Regions from separate parts of the Mesorhizobium sp. M0894 genome, predicted to be linked through region 2. Evidence: predicted binding sites of a transcription regulator. Region 2 holds the regulator's gene; the other holds the start of a gene.

Region 1 (4,427 bases), 190 kb from region 2:
CCTGCAAGGCGACAGGGGCCGAGGCCGTGCATCCCGGCTACGGTTTCCTGTCCGAGCGGGCATCCTTCTGCGAGGCGCTGGAGCAGGAAGGCATCGTCTTCATCGGCCCGAAGCCCAAGGCCATCAAGGCAATGGGCGACAAGATCGAATCGAAGAAGTTCGCCAACGCCGCCAAGATTTCGACGGTGCCCGGCTGGCTCGGCGTCATCGAAAACGCCGCCCATGCCGAAAAGATCGCTGGCGAAATCGGCTATCCCGTGATGATCAAGGCCTCGGCCGGCGGCGGCGGCAAGGGCATGCGCATCGCCTGGAACAAGGCCGAGGTGCGCGACGGCTTCGACCGGGCGCGGTCGGAGGCCAAAAGCTCGTTCGGTGATGACCGCGTCTTCATCGAGAAGTTCATTGTCGATCCGCGCCATATCGAAATCCAGGTGCTCGCCGACGCCCATGGCAACACGCTCTATTTCGGCGAGCGCGAATGCTCGATCCAGCGCCGCAACCAGAAGGTCGTAGAGGAGGCGCCGTCGCCGTTCCTCGATCCCAAGACCCGCAAAGCCATGGGCGAGCAGTCTGTGGCGCTGGCCAAGGCGGTCGACTACCAGAGCGCCGGCACGGTCGAATTCATCGTCGATAGCGACAAGAACTTCTATTTCCTGGAAATGAATACGCGCTTGCAGGTCGAGCATCCGGTGACGGAACTGGTCACCGGCATCGACCTGGTCGAGCAGATGATCCGCGTGGCAGCCGGCGAAAAGCTCGCCATCAAGCAGGGCGACGTCAAGCTGAACGGCTGGGCGGTGGAAAGCCGCCTCTATGCCGAAGACCCGTATCGCAACTTTCTGCCGTCGATTGGCCGGTTGACGAGATACCGGCCGCCGGAAGAGGGGCAATTTGGCGAAATAGTCATCCGCAACGATACCGGCGTCACCGAAGGCTCGGAAATCTCGATGTTCTATGATCCGATGGTCGCCAAGCTGTGCACCTGGGCGCCGACGCGGCTTGCGGCAATAGATGCGATGTCGGAAGCGCTGGACAGGTTCGTTGTCGACGGTATCGAGCACAACATACCGTTCCTGGCGGCGCTGATGCAGCATCCGCGCTGGCGGGAAGGGCGGCTGTCGACCGCTTTTATCGCCGAGGAATACCCCGAAGGCTTCGCGCCGATCGTGCCAGACGCCGAGGAGAAAGCGGTGCTGGCCGCGATCGCCACCGCGGTCGAACTGCTGCGCCGCGACCGGCTCGACCGGCTGGGCGGGCGGCTGGCGCCGCATTCCGGCGCCTTGAAACGCGATTGGGCGGTGAAGATCGGCCGGGATTATCTTTCGGTCGCCATCGTCGAAGGCATGATTTCCATTCCGATGGAGCTCGACCTCACAATCGACGGCGGCAAGGCACTGAGGGTGACCTCCGACTGGCGGCCGGGCGATCTCATCTGGCGCGGCACGGTCGGCGGCCGCAAAGTCGCGGCGCAGGTCAGGCCGGTGCTGAACGGGTTCCGCCTTGCCTGGAAAGGCATGTCTGTGACAGCCCGCGCCATGCTGCCGCGAACCGCCGAACTCGAACGGCTGATGCCGGAAAAAGTGGCGCCGGACACGTCGAAGATGCTGCTCTGCCCGATGCCTGGCCTCGTCGTGTCGATCGCGGTTGCCGAGGGGCAGGAGGTCAAGGCCGGCGAGACGCTGGCTGTGGTCGAGGCGATGAAGATGGAAAACGTGCTGCGCGCCGAGCGCGATCTCATCGTATCGAAGCTCAACGCCAAGCCCGGCGACAGCCTTGCGGTCGACGCGGTAATCATGGAATTCGCGTAAGGCTGAAATCCGCCTCGGCGCCGGCCTGGGACGTTGGAGATTAGCGAAAGCCGAGGTGACGGCCAATCTCCCCCCTCGTGGGGGAGATGTCCGGCAGGACAGAGAGGGGCGCGAAGAAACGCGACCTTGCAATGGGTTGGCACGCTCAGTGGAGGAGGGACAGGCGAGGCCGTGAGGAATTCGCTTTTTGCCGTCGTGGCGTATTTTGTTCTTGCTTTGTGCCGGCAGCTATGCTACTAATCTGGGTATGGTGCTAATTGGCTCCAACGACCCGCCCGCTGTGGCGGGTTTTTTGTTTCCGGCCTGAGGTCGGCGGGACAGCGCCCCTCTCTGTCCTGCCGGACATCTCCCCCACGAGGGGGGAGATTGGCAGGTTCGGCGGTTGCTCTAAACTCACAAAGCTCCAATCGCTTCCGCTGGACTCGTGTTACCCGGTGCCGGACAATACATCTTCATCGACTGAGTCCTTGTGAGGCGGCGCGAAAAAACCATGGCGGATGAGAGACTTCCACGCGATCCCTTGCTGCGCGAGGCCTATGCGAAGGCGTCGCGGGCGGAGCAGGCGGCGCGTCGGTTCATTCATCTGCGCGTGCATTCGGCCTATTCTCTGCTCGAAGGCGCCTTGCAGCTCGGCAAGATCGTCGGCCATGCGGTGCAGGACGAGTGCCCGGCAATCGCCGTCACCGACACCAACAATCTGTTCGGCGCGCTGGAATTCGCCCAGAAAGCCGTGAAGGACGGCATCCAGCCGATCATCGGCTGCCAGATCGACCTCGCCTTTTCCGGCGAGGCGAGCGACAGCCAGCGCGACCGCAGGCGGCAAGGACCGGAGATGCGGCCCGTCGTACTGATCGCCGCAACCGAGGCCGGCTACGGCAATCTGGTCAGGCTGGTCAGCCGCGTCTACCTCGAGACACCGCCCGGCGAAGCGGTGCATCTGACGACCGAGATGCTGCAGGGCCACTCCGACGGTCTGATCTGCCTTACGGGCGGGCCGCGAGGCCCGATCGGCAATGCCTTGAAAGAGGACCGCCGCGAACTCGCCGAGACCCGGCTCCTGGCGCTCAAGGGCCTGTTCGGCGACCGGCTCTATGTCGAGCTGGAGCGCGTGTCCGGCTACGACCGCACGATCGAGCAGTCGTCGGTCGACCTCGCCTACCGCCACGATCTGCCGCTGGTTGCCACCAACGAGGCGTTTTTCTTTTCTCGTGAAGACTATGAGGCGCATGACGCGCTGATCGCCATCGCCGAAGGCTCCGTGGTTGCGGCCGACAATCGCCGCCGCCTTTCGCCCGACCACTTCCTGAGAAGCCAGGCCGATATGGCGAGGCTGTTCGCCGACCTGCCGGAAGCAATCGACAACACCGTCGAGATCGCGCTGCGCTGCTCCTACTATCCGAAGACCCGCAACCCGATCCTGCCGCGCTTTGCCGGCCGCGATGTCGCCGACGCCGAAGCGGCGGTTAAAGCGGAGGCGCAGGAGCTTGCCCGGCAGGCGCATGAAGGGCTGGACGCGCGGCTGGCGGCGCATGGGCTCACACCCGGCTACACGGCCGACCAGTATCGCGAAAGACTGGATTTCGAGCTCGGGGTCATCGAGAAGATGAAATATCCGGGCTATTTCCTGATCGTTGCCGACTTCATCAAATGGGCCAAGGCACAAGGCATTCCGGTCGGCCCGGGCCGCGGTTCGGGCGCCGGCTCGCTGGTTGCGTATTCGACGACCATCACCGACATCGATCCGCTGCGCTTTTCGCTGCTGTTCGAGCGCTTCCTCAATCCCGATCGCGTGTCGATGCCCGACTTCGACATCGACTTCTGCCAGGACCGGCGCGAGGAGGTCATCCGTTACGTCCAGCAGAAATACGGCCGCGACCAGGTCGGCCAGATCATCACCTTCGGCACACTACAGGCGCGCGCGGTGCTGCGCGACGTCGGCCGCGTGCTGCAGATGCCTTACGGCCAGGTCGACAAGCTGAGCAAGATGGTGCCGTCGAACCCGGCCAATCCGGTCAAGCTCGCCGACGCCATCGCCAACGAGCCGCGCTTTGCCGAAGAGGCCGAGCGGGAGCCGATCGTGCAAACGCTGCTCGACACGGCGCAGAAGCTGGAAGGTCTCTACCGCCACGCCTCGACGCACGCCGCCGGTATCGTTATCGGCGACCGGCCGCTGTGGGAACTGGTGCCGATGTACCGCGATCCGCGCTCGGACATGCCGGTCACACAGTTCAACATGAAGTATGTCGAGCAGGCCGGGCTGGTGAAATTCGACTTCCTTGGGCTGAAGACGCTGACCGTGCTGGACAGGGCGGTCAAGCTGATCCGCCGCCGCGGCATCGAGATCGATCTCGCCCACATTCCGCTCGACGACCCGGAAACCTACGCCATGCTGTCGCGCGGCGAGGTGGTCGGCGTGTTCCAAGTGGAAAGTGCCGGCATGCGCAAGGCGCTGATCGGCATGCGGCCCGACTGTATCGAGGACATCATCGCGCTGGTCGCGCTCTACCGGCCGGGGCCGATGGAGAACATCCCGACCTACAACGCCAGAAAGCATGGCGAGGAGGAGATGGCGTCGATCCACCCGAAGATCGACCATCTCGTCAAGGAGACGCAAGGCGT
Region 2 (4,427 bases):
ACAGAGCGTGTAGGACGGCATCGCCACGGCATAGCCGCGATCAACAGCGCCAGCGGCAAGATGCGACCAGAAACTCTTGTCGAATGCCATCCAGTAGCCGCCATGGACGAACACCACGAGCCCCTTGGGCTTGGTGGCCGGCAGGAAAAGATCGAGCCGGTTGCGTGGGCCATCGCCATAGGCCATGTCGAGCCGCGCCCGGCCCTCGGTCGAAAGCACGTCGCGAAAAACCCGCGCGGGCTCGACCCAGGCCGCCGGCCAGCGATCGCTGCCGGCTATGTTGGCGCCGTTGGCATAGGCGTTGTCCCAATCGGCAATGTGACGTTCGAACACCCTGCGCCCTCCCCTGGCAATATGGCCTTGCAACGACCGTGAGCATCGCGCGGCGCGTCGTCGCCAGCCTCACGATTCCAGCTCTCGCATCAATCTCAAGTGACAGCCGCCTTGATGGCGAAGCGCGCATCCTTCCACGCACCGGTGCGCAGGATGTCCTCAAGCACTTCGACGGCCTGCCAGACATCGGCATAGCCGACATAGAGCGGGGTGAAGCCGAAGCGCATGGTCGATGGCGCGCGAAAATCGCCGATCACGCCACGTTCGATCAGCGCGCGCATGATCTGGTAGCCATGCTCGTGCATGAATGAAATCTGGCTGCCGCGTTTTTCCCCGTCGCGCGTGCTTTCGAGCGTTAGCCCGTAAGTGCCGCACTTTGCCTCGACAAGCTCGATGAACAGATCGGCCAGCGCGATGCTCTTCTTGCGCACCGCCGTCATGTCGACATCGTTCCAGATGTCGAGCGCGCCCTTCAGCGTGCGCATAGACAGGACCGGCTGGGTGCCGCACAGAAACCGGCGGATGCCGGTGCCGGCCGCATAGCCTGGCTCGAAGGCGAAGGGCCGTGCATGGCCCCACCAGCCGGTGAGCGGCTGCTGGATGTCGGCAAGATGCCGCTCAGCCGCATAGATGAAGGCAGGCGCGCCCGGTCCGCCATTCAGATATTTGTAGGTGCAGCCAACGGCAAAATCGGCGTTCGCCGTGTCGAGCTCGACTGGCATCGCACCGGCGGTGTGGCAGAGATCCCAGACGATCATCGCCCCGGCTTCCTGGGCCCTGCGCGTCAGCGCCGGCATGTCGCGCAGTTCGCCCGACTTGTAGTTGACGTGGTTGACCAGCACCACGGCGGTGCGTTCGTCGATCAGCTCTTCGATGCTCGGCGCGTCGACCCCCGAGAGGCGCAGCAGCGTATCTTTTCGCGTCGAAACCACACCCTCAGCCATGTAGAGGTCTGTCGGAAAACTGTCGCCCTCGGCGACGATGACCTGCCGCTCCGGCCGCATGGCCATGGCGGCGTGCAGCAGCTTGTAGATGTTGACCGATGTCGTGTCGCAGACCACCGTCTGGCCGGCCGCGGCACCGATCAGGCGCCCGAGCTGGTCGCCAAGTTCGAGCGGCATGTTGAACCAGCCGGCCGTGTTCCAGGCGCGGATGAGATCATGCGCCCATTCTTCGGTCACTGCCTTGCTCAATTCATCGAAAGCGGCACGCGAAGCGGCCCCTAGCGAATTGCCGTCGAGATAGATCACTCCTTGCGGCAGCACAAAGCGGTCCCGCATCGCGCGCAGCGGATCTGCAGCATCCATCGCCCTTATGGCCACGAGATCGGGAATTCCTGTCATGATTTGTCTGCTCCCCAAGATTCACCGCAACGCCGGACACGCATCGACGGCATCCATCGGTCACGAGCGGTTCTCCATTACCTGGTATCGCGCAGCAAGGCTCCACCGGCGACAAGTTGCCTGACCATGCGGTGGAAACCAGGAGCCAAGCCAACCCAAGGTTGGCGTTTTGAGTTCGTTTCGTTCACGGTGCATTGACCAAACCGCACAGTCGATACGGCTTCAATTCCGTGCCCCTTTGCCGGCTGACGGCCGATACCAGTGCCGCCTTCTGGAAACCCAGAGGCCGCAAACGAAAGCAGAATCAAGGCGATGAGGCCCGCGGCGGTGAAAATGCAGCGTCCCGGTTTGGCGAGTGGTATCGTTACCCGAGCCCTAACACATTCATTAAACTTTAAACAGTTGCGGAACACAACTGGAACAGATAGTGTTTGTTCTGGGTTTGTTTTTCTGATTCTGTTGGGGGTCGCTATGCTGACACGCAAACAACACGAACTGCTTATGTTCATCCACGAAAGGCTGAAGGAAAGCGGTATCCCGCCCTCCTTCGACGAGATGAAGGAAGCGCTCGACCTGGCTTCCAAATCGGGAATCCACCGGCTGATTACGGCGCTGGAGGAGCGCGGCTTCATTCGCCGTTTGCCCAACAGGGCCCGTGCGCTGGAGGTGCTGCGCCTGCCCGATTCGATCGCCCCCGGCCTCAATGCGGCACGCAAGTTCTCGCCGAGTGTCATCCAGGGCAGTCTTGGGCAAGGTCCTCGGCAAGGCAAGCCGACATCGTCGCGCGTCCCTGCAGCCGGCAATGACGACGATGTCGTCGCCGCCGTGTCTATCCCGGTGATGGGCCGCATCGCCGCTGGTGTGCCGATCGATGCCATCCAGCACCAGACGCATTCGATCTCGGTGCCGCCGGACATGATCATGGGCGGCGAGCATTATGCGCTCGAGGTCAAAGGCGATTCGATGATCGAGGCTGGCATTTTCGACGGCGACACGGTGATCATCCGCAATGCCGATACGGCGAGCCCCGGTGAGATCGTGGTGGCACTGGTCGACGAGGAAGAAGCGACGCTGAAGCGGTTCCGCCGCAAGGGCGCCTCGATCGCCCTGGAAGCCGCCAATCCGGCCTACGAGACGCGCATCTTCGGACCAGACAGGGTCAAGGTGCAGGGCAAGCTCGTTGGGCTGATCCGCCGCTACTGAGCTGCGCCCTTGGCGCCGGCTTTTGGCTTGTCGGCTCTGCGGTATGGCGGCATGCCCCGCGCCGCGCGTGAAAATTTCCGCTGCACGTGCCAGGGCCGGTATGATTTTTCGACGGCGAAGCGGATTTCGGCGCGTGTTGCCGCTTGTGGATCGAAATAGACGGCCGCACTTCCCGCGCGCGCCAGTTGCCGTTTGGTGACGACGAGGACCAGCCGGTCGTAGTAGCAGGGATTATGGGCGGTGGCGTCGTCGATGACGATCAAGCTGGCAAAGGCGCAGGCTGGCCGTGCAGTTTCGCGGTCATTGGCTAGCGCGATGATCGCGCCGGATGGATGCCTGGCAAGGCAGAGACCGTCCGTGCAAATGAACGGCATGCCCGGCGGTAAGTCGGCCGGATCGGCAATGTCGAATTGCGGATCGTTCTTTCCAGGTGTTTCCGGCGCGACGATAGCCTCTGATGTGAGCGCGCGTTTCCAGTTGTCGATGGTGAACTCATTCGGGCGTGCCCGGTTGACCGCGAGTTCCCCGCTGCCGATCGGCAGCGCGACGAGCCGTGCGTCCTCCGAGATCAATACATCGGGTACGCGCGTCTGCGTTGTCGTTAGCAAGCCGGCGAGCGCAAAAGGAAGGGCCACGAGCCGCAACCAGGTCGTCGCCATGCTGGCAATGACGAGGGCGATCGTCACCAAAAGGACAGATCTCAGCGAAATCAGCCCGACCGCATCGATCGGCGAGCGCTCGGAGATCCACCCGGACAGGGCGATCATCGCCGTCAGCCCCTTGCCCATCACGTAGAGGAAAGGCCCATCCGCGCCGAACGGCATCGCCAGCGCACTGAGGACGGCGAAGGGCATGACGACCAGTGAGACAATAGGCATGATGGCCAGATTGGCGAACAGGCTGAGCGGCGCCACGCGCTGGAAATGCCATATGGCGAAAAGCGCCGTGGCGCTCCCTGCAATGATCGAGGTCATCGCCAGGCCGCCCATGCCCAGCAGTACCTTTCTAGTGGCAAAGCGTAGCGGCGACCGCCGGGGCGGCGGCGTGGTGGCCCCGCCGGCGCGGTAATCGGACCAGCCTGCATAGGCGCCGACAAGGGCCGCCGTCGCGGCGAAGGACATCTGGAAGCTCGGACCGACCACCTCGTGCGGCGACACCAGAATGACCGCGATGGCCGAGATCGCCAGGTTGCGCATGGTGAGCGCGGCCCGGTCGAACAGCACGGCGATAAGCATCACCGCCAACATGATGAAGCTGCGTTCGGCCGCCACCACAATGCCGGAAAAGACGAGGTAGGCCGCAATCGAAAAAAGCGCGGCGGCCGCCGCGTATTTCTTGACCGGCCGTCGCGATGAGAAATCGGGAAACAGCGCAAAGGCGCCGCGCAGCAGCGCCATAATGGTGCCGGCGACCAACGCCATATGCAGCCCCGAGATGGAGATGATGTGGTAGATGCCGGTACGCCGCATCGCTTCGTTGATCTCCTCGGGAATGCCAGCGCGCACGCCGACGATCAGCGCAGCAGCAATCTCGCCCTCGGCGCCGCCG

The links. The regulator LexA, encoded in region 2, represses DNA repair genes until DNA is damaged. The targets are predictions, from matches to a motif close to TGTTCNNNNTGTGTTCNG.
Region 1: the regulator LexA is predicted to act here: its motif matches at 2,015-2,032, upstream of dnaE (DNA polymerase III subunit alpha).

Annotation. Positions count from the first base shown of each region.
Region 1 covers NZ_JAMYOG010000002.1:490,075-494,501, reverse strand. Annotated here, with positions in the region: gene NKH91_RS05710 (acetyl-CoA carboxylase biotin carboxylase subunit) at 1-1,808, shown strand, start outside; gene dnaE (DNA polymerase III subunit alpha) at 2,299-4,427, shown strand, end outside.
Region 2 covers NZ_JAMYOG010000002.1:300,384-304,810, forward strand. Annotated here, with positions in the region: gene NKH91_RS04775 (hormone-sensitive lipase) at 1-333, opposite strand, end outside; gene kynU (kynureninase) at 429-1,676, opposite strand; gene lexA (transcriptional repressor LexA) at 2,148-2,879, shown strand; gene NKH91_RS04790 (ComEC/Rec2 family competence protein) at 2,873-4,427, opposite strand, start outside.